4 regions of the Vermiculatibacterium agrestimuris genome follow, and region 4 is predicted to be linked to each of the others. Evidence: predicted binding sites of a transcription regulator. Region 4 holds the regulator's gene; each other region holds the start of a gene.
The links. Region 4 encodes HrcA, which represses chaperone genes, less so after heat shock. Its sites were predicted from a motif close to TGTTAGCACTCNNNNNNNNNGAGTGCTAACA; they were not measured.

Region 1 (5,334 bases), on a different contig from region 4:
GAGTAGGGCGCGCGGCGCACCGCCTCGGTGAGCTGTCCCCCCTCCTCATAGCCCACATAGCCCGGCGGGGCGCCGATGAGCCGGGAGACAGAGAACTTTTCCATATACTCGCTCATATCGATGCGCACCAGGTTCTTCTCGCTGTCGAAGAGGGCCGCCGCCAGGGTCTTGGCCAGCTCCGTCTTACCCACGCCGGTGGGGCCCAGGAAGAGGAAGGAGCCGATGGGCTTGTCCGGGTCGGCCACGCCGGCCCGGCTTCTCAGGATGGCCTCGCTGACCAGGCGCACCGCCTCATCCTGGCCCACCACACGCTCATGGAGGATGTCCTCCAGGTGGAGCAGCTTCTCCCGCTCCCCCTCCATAAGCCGGGCGACAGGGATCCCCGTCCAGCGCTCCACGATCTTGGCCACCTCTTCCTCGGTGACCTTGTCCCGCAGAAGGCTCTGCTCCTCGCTCTGCTGGGCGGCGGCCTCCTCGGCCTCCAGCCGTTTGCGCAGCTCCGGGATCCGGCCGTATTGGAGCTCGGCGGCCTTGTTCAGGTCGTACTGCCGCTGGGCCTGCTGGAGCTGGGCGCTGGCCGCCTCCAGCTCCCGGCGCAGTCCGCGCACCTTGCCGATGGCGCTCTTCTCATTCTCCCAGCGGGCCTTCTTGGCCTTGAACTCCTCCCGCAGGTCGGACAGCTCCCTGCTGATGTCCGAGAGATGCTCCTGGGAGAGCTTGTCGGTCTCCTTGCTCAGGGCGTGCTCCTCGATCTCCAGCTGGGTCATCTTCCCCTGAAGCACGTCCAGCTCGGTGGGCATGGAGTCGATCTCGGTGCGCACCGTGGCGCAGGCCTCGTCGATGAGGTCGATGGCCTTGTCGGGGAGGAACCGGTCGGTGATGTACCGGTCAGAGAGGGTGGCGGCGGCGATGATGGCCGGGTCGGTGATCTTCACCCCGTGGAACACCTGATAGCGCTCCTTCAGCCCCCGGAGGATGGCCACCGTGTCCTCCACGGTGGGCTCCTTCACCAGCACCGGCTGGAACCGCCGCTCCAGGGCGGCGTCCTTCTCGATATACTGGCGGTACTCATTGAGGGTGGTGGCGCCGATGCAGTGGAGCTCTCCCCGGGCCAGCATGGGCTTGAGCAAATTGCCCGCGTCCATGCTTCCCTCGGTCTTCCCCGCCCCCACGATGGTGTGGAGCTCGTCGATGAAGAGGAGGATGCGGCCCTCGGACTTTTTGACCTCGCCCAGCACGGCCTTCAGCCGCTCCTCGAACTCCCCCCGGTACTTGGCTCCGGCGATAAGGGAGCCCATGTCCAGACTGAAGATGGTCTTGTCCTTCAGGGAGGCGGGCACGTCCCCCTTCACGATGCGCTGGGCCAGTCCCTCGGCGATGGCGGTCTTGCCCACCCCCGGCTCGCCGATAAGGACGGGATTGTTCTTACTTTTCCGGGAGAGGATACGGATGACGTTTCGGATCTCCTCGTCCCGGCCGATCACCGGATCCAGCTTGTTCTGCCGGGCCCGCTCCACCAGGTCGGCGCCGTACTTCTTCAGGGCGTCATAGGTCTCCTCCGGGTTGTCGGAGGTCACCTGCTGGCTGCCCCGGACGGCAGACAGGGCCTGGAGGATGCCCTCCTGGGTGACCTGGTAGGTCTGGAACAGCTCAGCCAGGGCCCGCTCGGCGGTCTTCACCAGAGCCAGGAGCAGATGCTCCACCGAGACATAGGCGTCCTTCATCTGGCCCGCCGTCTCCTCGGCGCTTTGGAGCGTCCTCTCCACCCCCGGAGAGACGTATACCTTCCCCATCTCCCGCCCCGGGCCGGAGACCTTGGGCAGGCGCTCCGCCTGGGCCTCCACGGCGGCGGTGAGGGAGGGCACGGTGAGGCCCATATTCCCCAGCAGCTGGGGCACCAGTCCATTCTCCGCCGTCAGCAGGGCCAGGAGAAGGTGACACTGCTCGATCTGCTGGCTTCCAAGCTGCGCGGCAAGCCCCTGGGCTCTCTGAACGGCCTCCAGAGACTTCTGTGTATAATTCTGCGCGTTCATAATTCCGATCCACTTCCTCTCAAAGCAAAGGGGGCCGGCCGGTCAAAAGACCGCCCGGCCCCCCTTTTGGTCTGTTTTACTGAATGAAGATCTTCTTGGTCTCCGGCTCGGTGGGCTTCACCTTGGGCAGGGTCAGGCATAACACGCCGTTTTCATAGGCGGCGGTGATGGCGCCCTCCTCAATGCCCGTCACATCGAAGCTGCGCTGGAAGGAGCCCAGGCGGCGCTCCCGGCGGATATAGCCGCCCTCGTCCTTGCTCTCGGCGCTTTCCTGGTGGACGGCGGTGATGGTGAGAATGCCGTCCTTCAGATCCAGGGAGATGTCCTCTTTCTTAAAGCCGGGCAGCTCGGCCTCCAGCAGGTAGCTGTCCCCAGTGTCCCGGATGTCGGTGCGGAAGGCGGGCAGCTCGGCATTGCTCTTGCGGAAGAAGTCCCGGGTGAAGTTGTCGAAGGTGTCGAAGAAATTGTTGTCGCTGCGGTCAAAGGGGATCATTCCAAACATAGTAAAAACTCCTTTTTTATGTGATGGTACGGTCTGATTTTAGCACTCAAATCTTTTCTTTGCTAACTTTTCTCGGGCTCCATGGGCCTCATCCTTTCCGGCGGCAGGAGGTCTTTTTTCCTCCCCGGCCTGCTCCTGTTTTCTGAAACCAAGTATAATCAATGCTTGTGAACAAATATAGCACAAATTATGTCTAAATTGTAAACGTTAGCACTCAACGACTTTAAGTGCTAATTTCGTTTAAAAGAGGATCCCGGGCCGCAGAGCGGCCCGGGATCCGTCTACTAATATATGTAGATAGTCTTGTCACGCTCCGCGCTTCTCAGTACTTCCCCAGGCTGCCGGAGTTGTGACCGTCGTCCTTGCCGAACTCATAGTCGTTGCCGGGCAGGACGGCGTTGAGGAGGATGCCGGCCAGGGCGGCAATGGCCAGGCCGGTGAGGGTCAGAGAGGCGCCGCCCACCTGGAAGGTCAGTCCCCCGGAGAAGCCCAGGCCGCACACCAGGATCACCGCGGCGATGATCAGGTTCCTGGAGTTGGTGAAGTCCACCTTGTTCTCCACGATATTCCGCACGCCGATGGCGGAGATCATACCGTAGAGCATGAAGCTGACGCCGCCCACGATAGCGGAGGGCATGGTGCCGATGACCTCCGCCATCTTGGGGATGAAGCCCAGCACCACCGCGTAGAGGGCCGCCAGGCGGATGACCCGGGGATCGTAGACCCGGGAGAGCACCAGCACGCCGGTATTCTCGCCGTAGGTGGTGTTGGCCGGGCCGCCAAACAGTCCGGACAGGGCCGTGGCCAGGCCGTCGCCCACAAGGGTGCGGTGAAGGCCGGGATCCTCAATGAACTTCTCCCCCACCGTGGCGGAGATGGCGGACATGTCGCCGATGTGTTCCATCATGGCGGCGATGGCGATAGGCGCCATGACCAGAATGGCGGACAGGTCAAACTTGGCCAGCTGGAAAGGGGGCAGGCCCAGCCAGCCCGCCTGGGCGATGGCGGCCGTGTTCAGGATGGCCGAGCCGTCGACGTTGGTCATGCCCATGGCGTTCATAATGAGCGCGGCGGCGTAGGAGATGATCACGCCCAGCAGGATGGGGATGATCTTCAGCATCCCCTTGCCCCAGATGTTGAACACAATGATGACGCCCAGGGCGATGAGGGCAAGCAGCCAGTTGGTGGAGGCGTTGGATACGGCGGAGGGAGCCAGGTTCAGGCCGATGCAGACGATAATGGGCCCGGTGACCACCGGGGGCAGATAGCGCATGACCTTATGGACGCCCACCACTTTCACCAAAAGGGCCAGCACCAGATAGAGAAGTCCCGCGATGACGATGCCGCCGCAGGCGTACTGGAGCTTTTCGGCGGCGGCCAGGCCCTCGTAGGCGGGCAGCTTGGAGATGGTCTCAAAGCCGCCCAGGAAGGCAAAGGAGGAGCCCAGGAAGGCGGGTACCTTCAGCTTGGAGCAGAGGTGGAAAAACAGGGTGCCCACTCCGGCAAAGAACAGCGTGGTCTGGATGCTCAGGGGAAGGCCGTACTGGCTGCTGACAATAATCGGCACCAGAATGGTGGCTCCAAACATGGCGAACATGTGCTGGAGACCCAGCAGAAGCATTTTGGGTACCCCCAGTGCCCGTGCGTCGCGAATCGCATTTTGATCCATACTTCTCATTTCTCCTTTCTTTTCTTCCGATCCTTACATAGAAATGGGCAAAAAAAGAGACAATCACAAAAGTGATTGTCTCTCAACAAACTGCCCATTGAAAAAGGAAAGAAAAGGCCCCTGTCCAAAGCGAAAACGTCCACGCGTCAACTTGGTCATCGCCGATCCCTCCCTTTTCTCATTGGGCAGTATTCTACCAAAGCTTCCCTCCGCTGTCAAGAGGGAATTTTTCCCTCTTCGACTTTTTTCTTTTCCGGAGGCGGCATTGACAGCCGGCCCCGACAAGTGCTATCATATTTCCACCAGAAACCACAGAGAAATGAGGCTTCCCCCATGAAAAAGCCCTTTGTGACCCTTCCCCAGCTCCAGGCCATCACGGCCCAATACCCCACCCCCTTCCACCTCTATGATGAGGCGGGCATCCGCCAGACCGCCCGGCGGCTGAAGGCCGCCTTCGCCTGGAACCCCGGCTTCAAGGAGTATTTCGCCGTAAAGGCCACCCCCACCCCCGCCATTCTCAAGGTCTTGCAGGAGGAGGGCTGCGGCACCGACTGTTCCTCCCTCACTGAACTGATGCTCGCGGACAGGTGCGGCTTTACCGGCAGCGAGATCATGTTCTCCTCCAACGAGACCCCGGCGGAGGAGTTTGCCCTGGCCGCCAAGCTGGGGGCCACCATCAATCTGGACGACTTCACCCACATCGACTTTCTGAAGGACACCCTGGGACATATCCCGGAGACCATCTCCTGCCGCTTTAATCCCGGCGGCGTGTTCCAGCTGGGAGAGAGCAAGGAGGGCTTCCAGGTCATGGATACCCCGGGGGACAGTAAATACGGCTTTACCCGAGAGCAGCTCTTCGAGGGCTTCCGCAAGCTGAAGTCCATGGGCGCCAAGCGGTTCGGCATCCACGCCTTCCTGGCCTCCAACACCATCTCCAACGACTATTATCCCGCCCTGGCGGGCATCCTCTTCCAGCTGGCCGCCGACCTGGAGAAGGAGACCGGCTGCGATGTGTGCTTCATCAACCTCTCCGGCGGCGTGGGGATCCCCTACCGGCCTGAGCAGAGCGAGAACGATATCGCGGTCATCGGCGAAGGGGTGCGCAAGCAGTTCGAGAAGATCCTGGTGCC
Region 2 (5,334 bases), on a different contig from region 4:
CGCCGGCCACGATGCCCTCCTCCACCGCGGCGCGGGTGGCGTTGAGGGCGTCCTCGATGCGCAGCTTCTTCTCCTTCATCTCGGTCTCGGTGGCAGCGCCCACGCGGACAACGGCCACGCCGCCGGCCAGCTTGGCCAGCCGCTCCTGGAGCTTCTCCTTGTCATAGTCGGAGGTGGTCACATCGATCTGGCTGCGGATCTGGGCCACACGGGCCTTGATGTCGGCGCTCTTGCCCGCGCCGCCCACGATGATGGTGTTCTCCTTGGTCACCTTCACCTGCTTGGCCTTGCCCAGCATGGCCATGGTGGCGTCCTTCAGCTCCAGGCCCACCTCTTCGCTGACCACGGTGCCGCCGGTGAGGATGGCGATATCCTGGAGCATCTCCTTACGCCGGTCGCCGTAACCGGGGGCCTTGACGCAGCAGACGTTCAGCGTGCCCCGCAGGCGGTTGACGATGAGGGTGTTGAGGGCCTCGCCCTCCACGTCCTCAGCCACGATGAGCAGCTTCTTGCCGGACTGCACCACCTGCTCCAGCAGGGGCAGCAGATCCTGCACGGCGGAGATCTTCTTGTCGGTGATGAGGATGATGGCGTCGTCCAAAACGGCCTCCATCTTCTCCATATCGGTGGCCATGTAGGGGGTCACATAGCCCCGGTCGAACTGCATGCCCTCCACCACCTCAGAATAGGTCTCGGCGGTCTTGGACTCCTCCACGGTGATGACGCCGTCGGCGCCCACCTTCTCCATGGCCTCGGCGATGAGCTTGCCGATGGTCTCGTCCCCGGAGGAGATGGCGCCTACCCGGGCGATGTCCTCGGTGCCCTTGACCTTCTTGGAGTTCTTCTTGATCTCCTCAATGGCGGCGTCGGCGGCGGCCTTGATGCCCTTCTTCATAATCATGGGGTTGGCGCCGGCGGCCAGGTTCTTCAGGCCCTCACGGACGATGGCCTGGGTGAGCAGGGTGGCGGTGGTGGTGCCGTCGCCGGCCACATCGTTGGTCTTGGTGGCGACCTCCTTGACCAGCTGGGCGCCCATGTTCTCCATGGGGTCGGGAAGTTCGATCTCCTTGGCGATGGTCACACCGTCGTTGGTGATGAGGGGAGAGCCGTACTTCTTATCCAGCACTACGTTACGGCCCTTGGGGCCCATGGTGATCTTCACGGTGTCGGCCAGCTGATCCACGCCCTTCTGCAGGGCCTTGCGGGCCTCCTCGCCGTAAGCAATGATCTTAGACATAATCCATTACCTCCTAAAATTACTCGACTACGGCGAGAATGTCGCCCTGACGCACGATGGTGTACTCCACGCCGTCCACCTTGACCTCGGTGCCGGAATACTTGCCGGTGATGACCTTCTGGCCCTTCTTCACGGTCATCTTGACCTCCTTGCCGTCCACCAGGCCGCCGGGGCCCACGGCCACGATCTCGGCCACCTCCGGCTTCTCCTTGGCGCTGCCGGTGAGGATGAGGCCGGACTTGGTCTTCTCCTCGGCCTCCACCATCTTGATGATGACCCGGTCTCCCAAAGGCTTCAGCTTCATAACTTGGTTCCTCCTTATATTATTTTTTCTTACTTAGCTTTTTCAGAGGATTAGCACTCAAATAATCAGAGTGCTAACCGCAAGTAAGATAATACCTCTCCTGTCATAAAAAATCAACCCCCTTTTTTGAAAAAAGAGGGCTGATTTCTAAAAAATTCAATTTTTGTTCACAAAGTGGCCAAGGGAGTGCTAATCCCGCAGGAGGGGCGGCTCACCGCCAGAACAGACCCGCCGGATAGAAGAAGTTCACCTTCTGCCGGGCCAGGCGCAGAGTAAAGTCCCTGCCCCGCATGACCTCTCCGTCCACTACCACCGTCAGCTCCTCCTCAGAAGAGAACCGGGCCTCCTGCCCGTGGTAGTCCCGCACCACCTCCGGGCACTCCCTGTAGCGGCCGGAGGCGTATTTCCCCACATAGCGGGCAAATTTCAAAAGGCCCAGGTCTCCCACCAGAAGCATATCCAGCACCCCGTCGTCGGGCATGGCCTCAGGGACGGGGCAGAACCCGCCGCCGTAATGCCTGCCGTTGCAGGCGCAGAAGATGGCGGTGGGGCCGCTGTAGCAGATGGAGCCCATTTCCACCGTCATGGGCCGGGCGATGCCCCTGCAGACCTCCACCACAAGAGAGAGGATATAGGCCAGCTTTTTGCCCACCAGGGGAAGCCCCTTAAAGCGGTGCACGCCGACGGCCACCCGGGCGTCCACCCCGGCGCAGACCACGTCCAGGCCCAGAAGGCCGTTGCACTCCATAAGATCCAGGGCCGTCTGGGGCCCATCCTTGAGCTGGGCGATGTCGAAAAAGCGGCGGCGCTCCTTCCTGCCGAAGATGCGCAGGAAATCGTTGCCCGTCCCCAGAGGCACATTGGTCACCGCCGCCTGGTCGTGGCCCGCGGCGGCGTTGACCACCTCATTGAGGGTACCGTCCCCGCCGCAGGCGTAGAGCCGCACCGGCCCGGCCTCCTGAAGGGCCTCCTCCGCCAGCCGGCGGGCGTCCCCCGCCCGGGCGGTGCAGGCCACCTGGCAGCCGCCCTGGGGAAAGGCCGCCAGGATGCGCTTTTTCAGCTCCTCCACCCTGCCGCTGCGCCCTGCGGCGGGGTTGATGATGAACAGGTGCCGCATCAGAACAGATCCATCCGCTGCTCGGGCCGGGCCAGCCGGGCGGCCAGGGCGGCGGCCTCCGCCCGGGTCACCAGGTCGCCGGGCCGGAAGGACAGGTTTGCGTCCACCCCGGTGAGGATGCCCTTGACATAGAGTCCGTAGATGGCCTGGGCGCCCTCGTCCCGGCCGGACACGTCCCCCACCGCGGCCATCACCCGCACCAGGCTGTTCCGGTCGGGCAGGCTCCGGGCCAGGCTGGTGGCCCCAAAGACCTGGGCCAGCTCCCGGCGGGTGATCTGCCGCTCATAGTCGTCAAACTGTCCGGCCGTGATGGTGCCGCTGGCCAGGCAGTAGTCCACCGCCTCGATGTACCAGGGGGTGGAGACATGGGCGGTGGTGTGGAAGGTGTCCCCCTTGAACCGGCTGTCCATGTTGGCCGCCATCTGGAGGGCCTCCGCCACCGTCACCTCCCGGTTCGGCTCAAAGGCGTTGTTCCCTGTGCCCGACATGATGCCGGTATTATAGGCGATGTCCACCCACATGGAATACCAGTCCCGCCCCCGGACGTCGGTGAAGGCGGGCAGCCGGCCCCGGGTCAGGGGGAACTGGCTGCCCTCCACCCCCAGGCTCTGGAGAATACCGGGAAGGCGAAACAAGGGCACGATGGTGCGGCTGCCGCCCCCGGCGGTGAGGATCAGGGCGTCCAGGCCGCCGCTGGTGCCCAGCTCCACATTTTCATAGGTGATGGGGTAGACCTCGTTGGTCTTTTTCCCCTCCTCATTCAGGTAGGGCAGCACGCTCACCACCCCCCAGCGGTTTCCCTTCTGGGCGATGTAGAGGCCGAAGCCCGCGGGCATGAGGGTATCGTACTCCGGCGGGATCAGATACGCCCCGTCGGGCCGGATGACCCCCAGCCGCCCGTTCAGGTTCACCGCCGCCATCCCCAGGGAGAAGGAGACCACGGAGTCATACTGAAGGGGGATGGCCACACTGCCGTCGCCGCCTGCGAAGCCCCACTTTCCATTCTCCACCGCCTGGGCAAAGCCCTCCTGATAACCGTAGACAGTGACGGCAACGGCCCCCGGCGCCAACCCGGTCAGCGCCAGGCACAGAGCCAGGGTCAGCGCCGCCAGCCGCTTTTTCCGCTTCATTTCCCCTCTCCCCTCCTTCCCAGGTACTGGAACAGGTCGCATTTCAACATTCCGTTATAGAGCTTACGTTTTTTGTCCGCCGCTTTTCCGAAGGTGCGCTCAAACTCGGTGTGGGAACTCATCAGGTAGAGGCTCCAGCCGGCGGGCGCCCTCCGCCAGGCCCTGCCGAAGGCGGCGTAGAGCCCCTCGGCCTCGTGCTTATCGCTCAGCCGCTCCCCATAGGGGGGATTGGTCACCACCCGGCCCGCCGGCTCCGCGGGGGCAAAGTCGGCGGCGTCGGCCACCTCGAAGCGGACGGCCTCCTCCACTCCCGCTTTGACCGCGTTGCTCCGGGCCAGCTCCACCGCCTGGGGGTCGATGTCTCCGCCCCAGATATCATAGCTGCCGTGGTATTCCAGATCCATGGCCCGGTCGGCCTCCTCCATCCACAGCCGCGCCGGGGCCCAGGGCCACTTTTGGGCGGTGAAGGAGCGCTCCAGGCCGGGGGCCCGGTTTTTGGCGATGAGGGCGGCCTCGATGGGAATGGTGCCCGAACCGCAGAAGGGATCCCGGAAGGGATAGCGCCCCCGGTAGCGGGACAGGAGCACCATCCCCGCCGCCAGGGTCTCCCGCAGAGGGGCCGTCACGCTCATGGCCCGGTAGCCCCGCTTGTGGAGGCTGGGCCCCGTGGTATCCAGGAAAAGCTCCGCTTCGTCCTTCATGAGCATGATCCGGATCTGATAGACGCTCCCGCTCTCAGGCAGCCGTTCCAGGCCGTACTTTTCTCCCAGGCGGTCGCCCACCGCCGCCCGGAGCACCGCGCCGCAGCGCTGCTCTGAGGTGAGCCTGGAGTTCAGGCTCCGGCACCGGACGGGAAAGGCCCCCTCCCTGGGAATGAAATCCTCCCAGGGCAGCGCGCGGGCTCCGTCATAGAGGGCGTCGAAATCGGGGGCGGGAAAGGAGCCCAGGCGGAGAAGCACCCGCTCGCCGGTGCGCAGGTTCAGGTTGGCCCGGATCATGGCCTTTGCATCCCCCGTAAAGAACACCCGGCCATTTTCCGCCCGGACATTCTCCAGCTCCATGCGCCGCAACTCCTCGGCGCACACCCCTTCCAGTCCGAAGAGCGTGGGCACCGAAAAGGTCAGCTTTTCCATCTGTCTCCCCCCTCCGTTTTCACTAAGACCCCAGTTTAATTTAGGATAGATATATTATACCTGTTTTCGACGGTTTTGGCAACCTCTATCCACCTCCTCCGCCGGGCAAAAAAGTGTCCGCCTGCCCCCTTTCAAAATATTGTTAAAAAAATAACGTTAAATAATTGACAATATTGACGGGAGGGTGTATAATAAAATTGTACCAAGGGAACCCCTGGTCATATCCAATAAAGGAGCTGATGAAAATGCCCTGGCTTCCCAGCGTCGTCTGGCTCATCCTGCTCATCCTCTTCGCCCTGGTGGAGGCCGCCACTGTGGGCCTTGTGTCGGTGTGGTTTGCCGCCGGAGCCCTGGCCGCTCTGCTCGCCACCTTCTTCACCGCCAACATCTGGCTCCAGATCGGCCTGTTCGCC
Region 3 (5,334 bases), on a different contig from region 4:
TCTCCCCCTGGCCCACAAAGGCGGTGCGCTCAAAGACCTCCCGGGAGATCCCCAGCAGGGTCTCGCCGCAGTTCTCCGCCGTCAGGCCGGGGACGGCCTCGCCGGTGGCGGTATAGACGGCGGAGAAGGCCCCCCAGGCCGCTGTTCCCTTGGGGCCGCGGTAAAGGGTGACCTCCCGGCCCTTCCATTCCAGCTCGATGGTGCCCTCCATGGCCGCCCCCGACCAGGGCTGGTAGCGGTTTTTCTCCGCCAGGTAGCCCGCCCTGTCCCGGTCGCGGGTGGGGAAGCCGTAGAGCATGGCCCGGAGAAAGGCGCACCAGGTGGACTTGCCGGCCTCGTTTTGGGCCTGGATGAGGGTGAGGCCGTCGCCGGGGATCAGGACGGCCTTTTCCAGCGCACCGAAGGAGGCGGTCATTTTCCGTATTTTCATGGCGTATCCTCCCCATTTTCCAAGGCGGCAAGGCCGTAGCGCACCGCCCGCTCCAGGGTGGCCAGCTCCTCTCCCTGGGCGGCGGACATGCGCCGGCGCATGTCCCGGAGGAAGAGGCCCGTGAGGCTGTCCTCCTTCTCCCGGGCCCACAGATCCTGGGGCACCCGGGTATGGTCGCGGACGGTCAGAGCCCAGCGGTAGGGCCTGGCGGCGGCCAGGAGGGCGCTGACGTCCAGAGCCCCGGCCTCCCCAGTGAGGATGAGGCGGCAGATGTCCTCGCCCCTTCCCAGGGCCAGGGCGGCGGTCACGGCCTGGGCGGGCTCTTTGCCCGTCAGGTCGCACTCCAGGATCTCATACCGGCGGCGGCACAGGGGGAGGAACTGGGCGGTGACCTGTGCGCCGTCCAGGGTGATCCACAAAGCGCCCTTGTCGCCCAACTCGTCAAAGCCCCGGCCCTCGGCGCAGCCCGGGTAGGCCCAATATGTACCGCCCTCCCGCTGGAGGCCGGAGCAGCTGTGGACATGGCCCAGGGCCAGGTAGGTAAGGCCGCTCTGGGCGATCTCCTGGCGGGAGATGGAGCCGTACCGGCCCGTGCCGTCCACATCCCCGTGGCACACCATCACCGCGGGCTTGTCCCCGCCGGCGGCCTGAAAGCCGGCCAGGGGGGAGTTGTCCCGGAACTGGCCGGTAAAGGCGCAGCCGTAAAGGTCGAGGCCAGGCAGCTCCACCCGCTGGGGGGCGGGTTCCCGGAAGAGGATCACGTTTTTGGGCCAGAAGTCGGCGGCGTAGAGGCAGGCGGGGTGATAGAAGTCGTGGTTGCCGGGGGCAATGGCCACCGGGGCGGGGATACGTCCCAGGGCGGCGGCCAGGGCCTGGGCGGTCTCCCGGTAGGTCTGCTCCGAATCTAAAAGGTCGCCGGAGAGGAGCACCAGATCGGCCCCCTTCTCAATGGCGGTATCCGCCAGGGCGTCCAGAAAAAGCCGCTGCTCGGAGCGGCGCTGGCGGGCCTGCTCCGCTGTCAGGGCGGCGAAGGGGGCGTCCAGGTGGAGGTCGGCGGCGTGAAGGATATGAAGCATGGAGCACGCTCCTTTCATGGAGAGGAAAATGGGGTGGTTTTGCGGGAGATAGGGGCCTGGGCGCCGGGTCAATCCCCCAGATCCACCCGCTCCACCGCCATGCACTTCCTGGCGGCGGTGTCGATGGTGAACAGAACGCTCTCCAGCTTCCGGGGGCCGGGGGCCTCCTCGTACCGCCGGGGAAGGCCGCCCAGGAAGCGGTTGACGGCCTGCTCGGGTTTGATGCCCAGCACCGACTGGGCCGGGCCGGTCATGCCCAAGTCGGTGACAAAGCCGGTGCCCTGGGGCAAAATATGCCCGTCGGCGGTGGGCACATGGGTGTGGGTGCCCCACACCGCCTGTACCCGGCCGTCCAGGTACCAGCCCATGGCCCCCTTCTCGCTGGTGGCCTCGGCATGGAAGTCCACCACCACGATGTCGGCCTCCATCTCCTTCAGGGCCTTATCGGCCACGGTGAAGGGGTTGTCGAAGTTGGCGTCCATCTCGGTGCGGCCGATGAGGTTCATCACCCCGATGCGCAGGCCCCTGGGGCCGTCGAAAACGCCCCAGCCCCGGCCGGGGACACGGCTGGTGTAGTTGCCGGGGCGGAGGATATAGGGATTCTCCTCCAAAAAATCGGCGATCTGAAGGCGGTTCCAGGTGTGGTTGCCCAGGGTGATCACGTCGCACCCGGCGTCGAAGATGACATGGGCCTGCTGGGGGGTGATCCCCACCCCGGAGGCGTTCTCCCCGTTGACCACGGTGAAGTCCACCGCCTTGAGTTTTTTCACGCTGCGCAGGTGGTCGGTGAGATAGTCCAGGCCGGACTGGCCCACCACGTCGCCTACGGCCAAAAGATGCAGGATCATGGGCATTGCCTCCTTGCGGTATTAACTTATATTATACGTCATCTTTCCCCAAAGCGCAATTGCTACCACCAAGGTCTCCACTGTCCATTGAATCCCCAAAAGAACTGTGGTAAAATCAGGCTGTACGAATTGACGGGCCATTCATAAGCCGGGCGTGAAGAGGGAGGACGCGGTATGGACGATATGTTGCAATTTGCGGACAGGGAGGAGTTTCGGAGCTGGCTTGCGGAGAACTGCCTGTCTGAGGACGGGGTTTGGCTCCTGTTCGGCAAGCCGGGCGGGCCGAAGACGATCACAGCCGCGGCAGCGCTGGAGGAGGCGCTCTGCTTTGGGTGGATCGACGGACAGATGGAGCGGCTGGATGAGAAGACCTACCGGAAGTATTTTTCCCAGCGGCGGGCCAAGAGCAAGTGGTCGGAGAAAAATAAAGCCCTGGTCAAAGACCTGGAGGCGCGGGGGCTTATGACTGAGTTTGGCAGGAAGAAGATCGAGCAGGCGCAGAAAAACGGCCAGTGGCAGGCCCCCAAGCCTGCGGCTGTTACGCCGGAGCAGATCGAGGCCCTGTCTGCGCTTTTGGCAGACTATGCGCCTGCCTGTACCAATTTTCAGGCCATGCCCCCCTCGGTAAAGAAGACCTATACCAAGGCATACCTGGACGCCAAGACGCAGGCTGGTCGGGAAAAACGGCTTGCCTGGATGGTGGACAGGCTCAACCGGAATCTGAAGCCTATGTGAGGGCCATAGAGACCAAATTTGTAAATTTTCCTTGAACTCCCTTGAAAAATCGCATACGAAGGACTATCATATATTAGCACTCCAATTCCTGGAGTGCTAATATTCGTTTTTGATAAAATTATCATATATGGAGGCAAAAAATCATGGCAAAGAAGCAATTCAAAGCGGAATCCAAGCGGCTGCTCGATCTGATGATCAACTCCATCTACACCCACAAGGAGATCTTCCTCCGGGAGCTGATCTCCAACGCCAGCGACGCGGTGGACAAGCTGGCCTACAAGGCCCTCACCGACGACAAGGTGGGCGTCAAGCGCAAGGACTTCCAGATCACCCTGGAGACCGACAAGCAGGCGCGCACCATCACCATCACCGACAACGGCATCGGCATGACGAAGGAGGAGCTGGAGAAGAACCTGGGCACCATCGCCCGCAGCGGCTCCCACCAGTTCAGGCAGGAGATGGACAAGGCCGCGGCGGGGAAGAAGGTGGACATCATCGGCCAGTTCGGCGTGGGCTTTTACTCCGCCTTCATGGTGGCCGATACGGTCACTGTCCGCTCCCGGGCCTATGGGGCGGAGGAAGCCTGGGAGTGGAAAAGCGACGGAGCCGACGGCTACACGGTGGAGAGCTGCAGGAAGGAGGGCGTGGGCACCCAGGTCATTCTTCACCTGAAGCCGGACACTGAAGAGGAAAAGTACAGCGAATATCTGGAGGCCGGCCGGCTCCAGGAGCTGGTGAAGAAGTACTCCGATTACGTCCACACCCCCATCCGCATGGAGGTGAGCCACACCCACATGAAGCCCCGCCCGGAGGACGCCGGGGAGGACTACCAGCCGGAGTACGAGACCCACACGGAGATCGAGACCCTCAATTCCATGGTGCCCCTGTGGCAGAGGCAGAGGAGCCGGGTGAAGAAGGAGGAATACGACCAGTTCTACCGGGAGAAGTTTGGGGATTGGGAGGAGCCGCTGTGCACCATCCACATCGCCGCCGAGGGCCAGATGGAGTACAAGGCCCTGCTCTTCATCCCCGCCCACGCTCCCTTCGATTACTACTCCAAGGACTACGAGAAGGGCCTGCAGCTCTACTCCTCCGGGGTGCTCATCATGGACAAGTGCGGGGAGGTGGTTCCCGACCACTTCTCCTTTGTCAAAGGGGTGGTGGACTCCCAGGATCTGCCTCTGAACATCTCCCGGGAGACCTTGCAGCACACTCGGGCCCTCCACATCATGGAGACCAATGTGGAGAAGAAGGTGAAGGCGGAGCTGCTCAAACTCCAGAAGGAGGAGCGGGAGAAGTACCTGCAGTTCTGGAAGGGATTCGGCCGCCAGCTCAAGTACGGCACGGTGAACGGGTACGGGGCCAAGAAGGAGGTCTTGCAGGATCTGCTGTTGTTCCACACCTCGGACGGCGAGGCGCTGACCACTCTGGCCGAGTATGTGGAGCGGATGAAGGAGGGGCAGGAGAGCATCTTCTACCTGTGCGCCGAGAGCGTGGAGCTGGCCCGGGCCCTGCCCCAGGCCGAGCGGGTGCTGGACAAGGGCTATGAGATCCTTTACTTCACCGACGAGGTGGACGAGTTCGTGGCCCAGACCCTGATGCGCTATGCCGACAAGTCCTTCAAAAACGCCGCCGACGCCGACGCCCTTCCGGAGACGGAGGAGGAGAAGCAGGCCGCCGAGAAGCGGGCGGAGGCCAACCGACCGGTGCTGGATTTCGTGAAGGAGGCCCTGGGGGACAAGGTCAGCGACGTGCGCCTTTCTAAAGTCCTGAAGTCCGGGGCGGTGTGCATGACCGCCGACGGCCCGCTGAGCCTGGAGATGGAAAAGTACTTCCAGAAGATGGGCGACGAGGGCATGGGGATGATGAAGGCCCAGCGGGTGCTGGAGCTCAACGCCGACAGCCCGGTCTACGCGGCGCTGAGCCAGGCGGTGGCCCAGGAGCCGGAGAAGGCGAAGAAATACGCCCAGCTCCTCTATGACCAGGCCCTCATCATCGCCGGCCTCCCCGTGGAGGACACGGCGAAATATACCGAGCTGGTCTGTTCCCTGATGGTATAATATGGATGTCTCAAAAGGGAGAGATCAAGGGCGAAAAAGCTTGCATAATATTTTAAGAAATGATATGATGCTTTTGTAGACGCCATTTGTTCCAAAAATATAAAAAGGAGGGGATCGAATGAAAAAGAAAGTTTTGTCTCTGGTCCTGGCTGGGGCGTTGTGCCTGAGCTTGGGCGCTTGCGGGA
Region 4 (5,334 bases):
ATGGGGCTGTTCGGCAATGATGCCGTTGTCGTGGGCACGGCCGCCCAATACATCCGTATCGTGGCCTTCTCCATCTTCTTCGGCGGCCTGTCTGAGGTGTACATCGCCGCCCACCGCTCCATGGCCAACCCCAAGCTTGGCCTCTATATCCTGGCGGTGTCGGTGCTGAGCAATACCTTCTTTAACTGGGTGTTCATCTTCGGCAAGCTGGGCGCCCCCGCCATGGGAGTGGAGGGCGCCGCCCTGGCCACGTTGATGGCCCGAATCCTCCAGTTCCTCATCGCCCTGCTCCACATTCTCTTGAATAAGCGCTTCCGTCTCAAGCCCGCCCAACTCCTGCGCCCCAGCAGGGCCATGCTTCGCCGGTACATCCACTACGCCACCCCGGTGCTCTTCAACGAGACCTTCTGGGGTCTGGGCACCGCCCTCTACCCCACCATTATGGGCCACATGGCCGGTTCTCAGGCCATTCTGGCTGCCTACGGCATCTCCGGCAACATTGAAAAACTGGCCACCTCTCTGGTCTTCGCCGTGGGCGGCACCACCGCCATCATCATCGGCAACGAGATCGGCGCAGGGCGGCGGGAAACGGTCTACGACGTGGGCCTGGCCCTGAATACCCTGGCCTTTCTGACCGGACTTATCGCGGGACTGACGATGATCGGCCTCACCTTCCTCTTCTTCCGGCCGGTGGTCTACCCCTTCTTCCACCTCTCCGACCAGGCCGCCGACATCGCGGCCATGATGAGCGTAGTCACCTTCTCCTTCCTGTCGGTACGCTCCTTCAACACCACTAACGTGGTGGGCGTGCTCCGGGGAGGCGGCGATGTGCGGGCTGCCTCCCTTATCGACCTAAGCTCCCTGTGGCTGGTGTCCATCCCCCTGGCCGCCCTGTCTGGCCTGGTGTTTCAGTGGGGTATCCTGGCGGTTTGCCTGTGCATCTCCCTGGACAACGTTATCAAGTTCTTCTTCGGCGTGGCCCGGCTGCGCTCCGGGGTCTGGATCCGGGATGTGACCGTCAGTTAAGTCCTTTTGGCAATCCCACCCCCTCTCCGCTAACGGCGGACGTCTCTCCACGCAGAGGCGTCCGCCGTCTTTTTTTCGCAATTTCATTGCAGAATTCATATTTTATTTACAACCCCAGCTATTGACTTTATTCCCTGCCGGTGGTACATTATATTAGCACTCAGGAGTTGCGAGTGCTAAAACGACACTGAGGTGATGGTCTTGGATCTGAGCGAGAGAAAAAAGAAAATACTCCGGGCCGTCATCGAAAGCTACGTCCAGACCGCCGAGCCCATCGGCTCCAAGGCGGTGGCCGACCTGGCGGGGCTCAACGTCTCCTCCGCCACTATCCGCAACGACATGGCGGATCTGGAGGAGCAGGGCTATCTGGAGCAGCCCCACACCTCCGCGGGGCGCATCCCCTCCCCCAAGGGCTACCGGCTCTACGTCAACGAGCTGATGGACGAGTACAAGCTCTCCATGCAGGAGACCGATCGGATCAACGCCGCTCTTCACATGCGCATGAAGGCGCTGGATAAGGTCATCGACGAGGCGGGCCGGGTGGTGGCCAAGCTGACCCAATACCCCGCCTTCGCCCTGGCCGCCGCGCCGGAGCAGGTGACCATCCGCCGGTTCGATCTTCTTCTGGTGGAGCAAAACGCCTTCATCGCCGTGGTGATGACTGACACCAACGTGGTGCGAAACAAGCTCTTCCGTCTGGACCGGGAGTTCAGCCAGGCCCAGCTGCAAATGCTGGGAACCCTTCTGAACACCGGCTTCACCGGCCTGACTCTGGCTCAGCTCTCCCCGGAGCTGCTGCGGGTGGCACAGCACGCCGCCCAGGAGGCCTACGACCTCATCGAGCTGGTGGTGAGCTTTGCCGGCGAGGTGCTGGAGGAGCTGACCCGGCGCAGTGTCCACACCGCGGGCATCGCCAATCTGCTGGATCATCCGGAGTATCAGAGCCTGGAAAAGGCTCAGCCCCTCATGAGCTTCCTCTCCGAGGAGGAGTTCCGTCCCTTCTCCCTGGGTGAGCAGAGCGGCGTGGGTGCCGACATCGTCATCGGCCCGGAGAACGTGGCCGAGGCACTGAAGGACTCCAGCGTGGTCATGGCAAGCTACGACCTGGGCGACGGGATGCGGGGCCTCATCGGTGTGGTGGGCCCCACCCGAATGGATTACGCCAAGATCTCCGCCCGGCTTTCCTATTTCGCCAAGGGCCTTTCCTGGATCGTCAGCCAGGGAGGGCTTCCGCCGGGAACAGAGGATCCCAAATAAAACCAACACTTAGGAGGCTCGTTTGCCCATGAGCAAAAAAGAGAAAAAGACCGCGGCTCCCGAGGCCGAGGAGCAGACCGTCGTCCCCACCGAGGATGTTCAGCCCGAGGCCCAAGTCCAGCCGGAGGAGGCCGAGGCCCCTGCCGTCCCCGACGAGACGGAGGCTCTGCGCGCGCAGATCGCCGACCAGGAGGACAAATTCCTGCGCCTGTGCGCCGAGTATGACAACTTCCGCCGCCGCTCCAAGCAGGAGAAGGATGCGCTCTACGCCGACGCCACCGCCGACGCGGTGAAGGCCCTGCTCCCCGTCTTTGACAACCTGGAGCGGGCCCTCCAGCAGGAGACCACCGACGAGGCCTACAAAAAGGGCGTGGAGATGACCATGGCGGGACTGCGCAAGGCCTTTGAAAGCCTGGGCGTCACCGAGATCGACGCCGCCGGCCAGAGCTTTGACCCCAACATCCACAACGCGGTGATGCACATTGAGGACGAGACTCTGGAAGAGAACGTGGTCTCCCAGGTCTTCCAGGCGGGGTTCAAGCTGGGTGACAAGGTCATCCGCTTCGCTATGGTACAGGTAGCAAATTAACATCGTTGAAAAGAAAATTTACGATACACTGGAGGAATCTATTATGTCTAAGATCATCGGGATCGACCTGGGTACGACCAATTCCTGCGTGGCGGTGATGGAGGGCGGCGAGGCCGCCGTCATCGCCAACGCCGAGGGCAACCGCACCACCCCTTCCGTGGTGGCCTTCTCCAAGGAGGGCGAGCGGATGGTGGGCCAGGTGGCCAAGCGGCAGGCAGTGACCAACCCTGACCGCACCGTGGCCTCCATTAAGCGGGAGATGGGCAGCGACTACAAGGTCACCATCGACGGCAAAGCCTACACCCCGCAGGAGATCTCCGCCATGATCCTGCAGAAGCTCAAGAGCGACGCTGAGTCCTATTTGGGCGAGAGCGTCACCGAGGCGGTCATCACCGTGCCCGCCTACTTTACCGACGCCCAGCGCCAGGCCACCAAGGACGCCGGCCGCATCGCGGGCCTGGACGTCAAACGCATCATCAACGAGCCCACCGCCGCGGCCCTGGCCTATGGCATCGATAAGGAGTCCGATCAGAAGGTCATGGTCTATGACCTGGGCGGCGGCACTTTCGACGTCAGCATCCTGGAGATCGGCGACGGCGTCATCGAAGTGTTGGCCACCGCCGGCAACAACCGCCTGGGCGGCGACGACTTCGACAAGTGCGTCATGGACTGGATGGTTGCTGAATTCAAGAAGGACACGGGCATCGACCTCAGCGGCGACAAGGTGGCTATGCAGCGGCTGAAGGAGGCCGCCGAGAAGGCCAAGATCGAGCTCTCCGGCGTCACCAGCTCCAACATCAACCTTCCTTATATCACCGCCGACGCCACCGGCCCCAAGCATCTGGATCTGACCCTGACCCGGGCCAAGTTCGACCAACTCACCGCCCATCTGGTAGACGCCACCTCCGGCCCTGTACGCCAGGCCATGAGCGACGCGGGCCTTTCCGGCAACGACATCTCTAAAGTCCTGATGGTGGGCGGCTCCAGCCGGATCCCCGCCGTGCAGGACATGGTAAAGAAGCTCACCGGGAAAGAGGGCTTCAAGGGCATCAACCCCGACGAGTGTGTGGCCATGGGCGCGGCGCTTCAGGGCGGCGTGTTCACCGGTGACACCAAGGGCCTGCTGCTTCTGGACGTCACCCCCCTCAGCCTAGGCGTGGAGACCATGGGCGGCGTGTTCACTAAGCTCATCGAGCGCAACACCACCATCCCCGCCAAGAAGAGCCAGATCTTCACCACCCCCGCCGACAACCAGACCAGCGTGGAAGTCCACGTGCTCCAGGGCGAGCGTGAGATGGCCCAGTACAACAAGACCCTGGGCCGGTTCAATCTGGACGGCATCGCCCCGGCCCGGAGAGGCGTGCCTCAGATCGAGGTCACCTTCGACATCGACGCCAACGGCATCGTCAACGTCTCCGCCAAGGATCTGGGCACCGGCAAGGAGCAGCACATCACCATCACCTCCTCCACCAACATGTCTAAGGACGACATCGACAAGGCCGTGAAGGAGGCCCAGCAGTTCGCCGCCGAGGACGCCAAGAAGAAGGAAGAGGTAGAGGTGCGCAACCAGGGCGAGCAGATGGTCTACCAGGCCGAGAAGACCATCGAGGAGCTGGGCGACAAGCTGGAAGCCGGCGACAAGTCCACCCTGGACGCGGCTCTCAATAAGCTGAAGGAGGCCCTGAAGGGCAGCGACTGCGCCGCCATCAAGGCCGCCACCGAGGCGCTGAGCCAGGCCTTCTATCCCATCACCGAGAAGCTCTACCAGCAGGCAAACCCCCAGGCCGGCCAGCCCGGCCCCGACATGGGCGGCGCCGGCTTCGGCGCTCAGCAGCCCGGCCCCGGCGGCGATGACGGCGTGGTGGACGCGGACTACACGGTAGTGGACGACGAATAAGAAGCGTGGAGCAAGGGCCTGCGAGGAAAGCGACCGAGCGCCCAGACCCTTGCGCAACGTGACATGACTTTCTAACAGGAAGCGGCGGAAAAGCTCCGCCGCATTCCTGCTGTAAGAAGAGGTGAGCACAAACATATGCCCGAGCAAAAACGAGATTATTATGAAGTCCTGGGGGTGTCCCGGGGCGCCTCGGATGATGAGCTGAAAAAGGCCTACCGGAAGATGGCCAAGCAGTACCACCCCGACCTCCACCCCGGCGACAAGGAGGCCGAGGCCAAATTCAAGGAGGTCAACGAGGCCTACGAAGTTCTCTCTGACAAACAAAAGCGCGCCCGTTACGACCAGTACGGTCACGCCGGAGTGGATCCCTCCTTCGGCGGCGGCCCCGGGGGCGGCTTCGGCGGCTTCGACATGGGGGACATCGACCTGGGCGACATTTTCGGCTCCTTCTTCGGCGGGGGCTTCGGCGGTTCGCAGCGGGCCAATCCCAACGGCCCCCGGAAGGGGGAGACCCTCCGCGCCAGCGTCACCATCTCCTTTGAGGAGGCGGCCTTCGGCTGTGAAA

Region 1: the regulator HrcA is predicted to act here: its motif matches at 2,741-2,771, upstream of NFR87_RS02660 (Hsp20/alpha crystallin family protein).
Region 2: the regulator HrcA is predicted to act here: its motif matches at 1,590-1,620, upstream of NFR87_RS01250 (co-chaperone GroES).
Region 3: the regulator HrcA is predicted to act here: its motif matches at 3,161-3,191, upstream of htpG (molecular chaperone HtpG).

What each region holds. Positions count from the first base shown of each region.
Region 1 is NZ_CALPCU010000005.1:21,026-26,359, forward strand. It holds gene clpB (ATP-dependent chaperone ClpB) at 1-2,033, opposite strand, end outside; gene NFR87_RS02660 (Hsp20/alpha crystallin family protein) at 2,110-2,535, opposite strand; gene NFR87_RS02665 (uracil-xanthine permease family protein) at 2,858-4,213, opposite strand; gene NFR87_RS02670 (diaminopimelate decarboxylase) at 4,538-5,334, shown strand, end outside.
Region 2 is NZ_CALPCU010000002.1:15,063-20,396, forward strand. It holds gene groL (chaperonin GroEL) at 1-1,237, opposite strand, end outside; gene NFR87_RS01250 (co-chaperone GroES) at 1,257-1,541, opposite strand; gene NFR87_RS01255 (diacylglycerol/lipid kinase family protein) at 1,753-2,658, opposite strand; gene NFR87_RS01260 (S-layer homology domain-containing protein) at 2,658-3,788, opposite strand; gene NFR87_RS01265 (THUMP domain-containing class I SAM-dependent RNA methyltransferase) at 3,785-4,921, opposite strand; gene NFR87_RS01270 (NfeD family protein) at 5,167-5,334, shown strand, end outside.
Region 3 is NZ_CALPCU010000018.1:4,899-10,232, forward strand. It holds gene NFR87_RS07375 (ATP-binding protein) at 1-430, opposite strand, end outside; gene NFR87_RS07380 (metallophosphoesterase family protein) at 427-1,506, opposite strand; gene NFR87_RS07385 (TIGR00282 family metallophosphoesterase) at 1,575-2,354, opposite strand; gene NFR87_RS07390 (YdeI/OmpD-associated family protein) at 2,529-3,089, shown strand; gene htpG (molecular chaperone HtpG) at 3,233-5,149, shown strand; gene NFR87_RS07400 (FAD-dependent oxidoreductase) at 5,268-5,334, shown strand, end outside.
Region 4 is NZ_CALPCU010000010.1:10,548-15,881, forward strand. It holds gene NFR87_RS04895 (MATE family efflux transporter) at 1-1,026, shown strand, start outside; gene hrcA (heat-inducible transcriptional repressor HrcA) at 1,222-2,283, shown strand; gene grpE (nucleotide exchange factor GrpE) at 2,312-2,872, shown strand; gene dnaK (molecular chaperone DnaK) at 2,916-4,769, shown strand; gene dnaJ (molecular chaperone DnaJ) at 4,905-5,334, shown strand, end outside.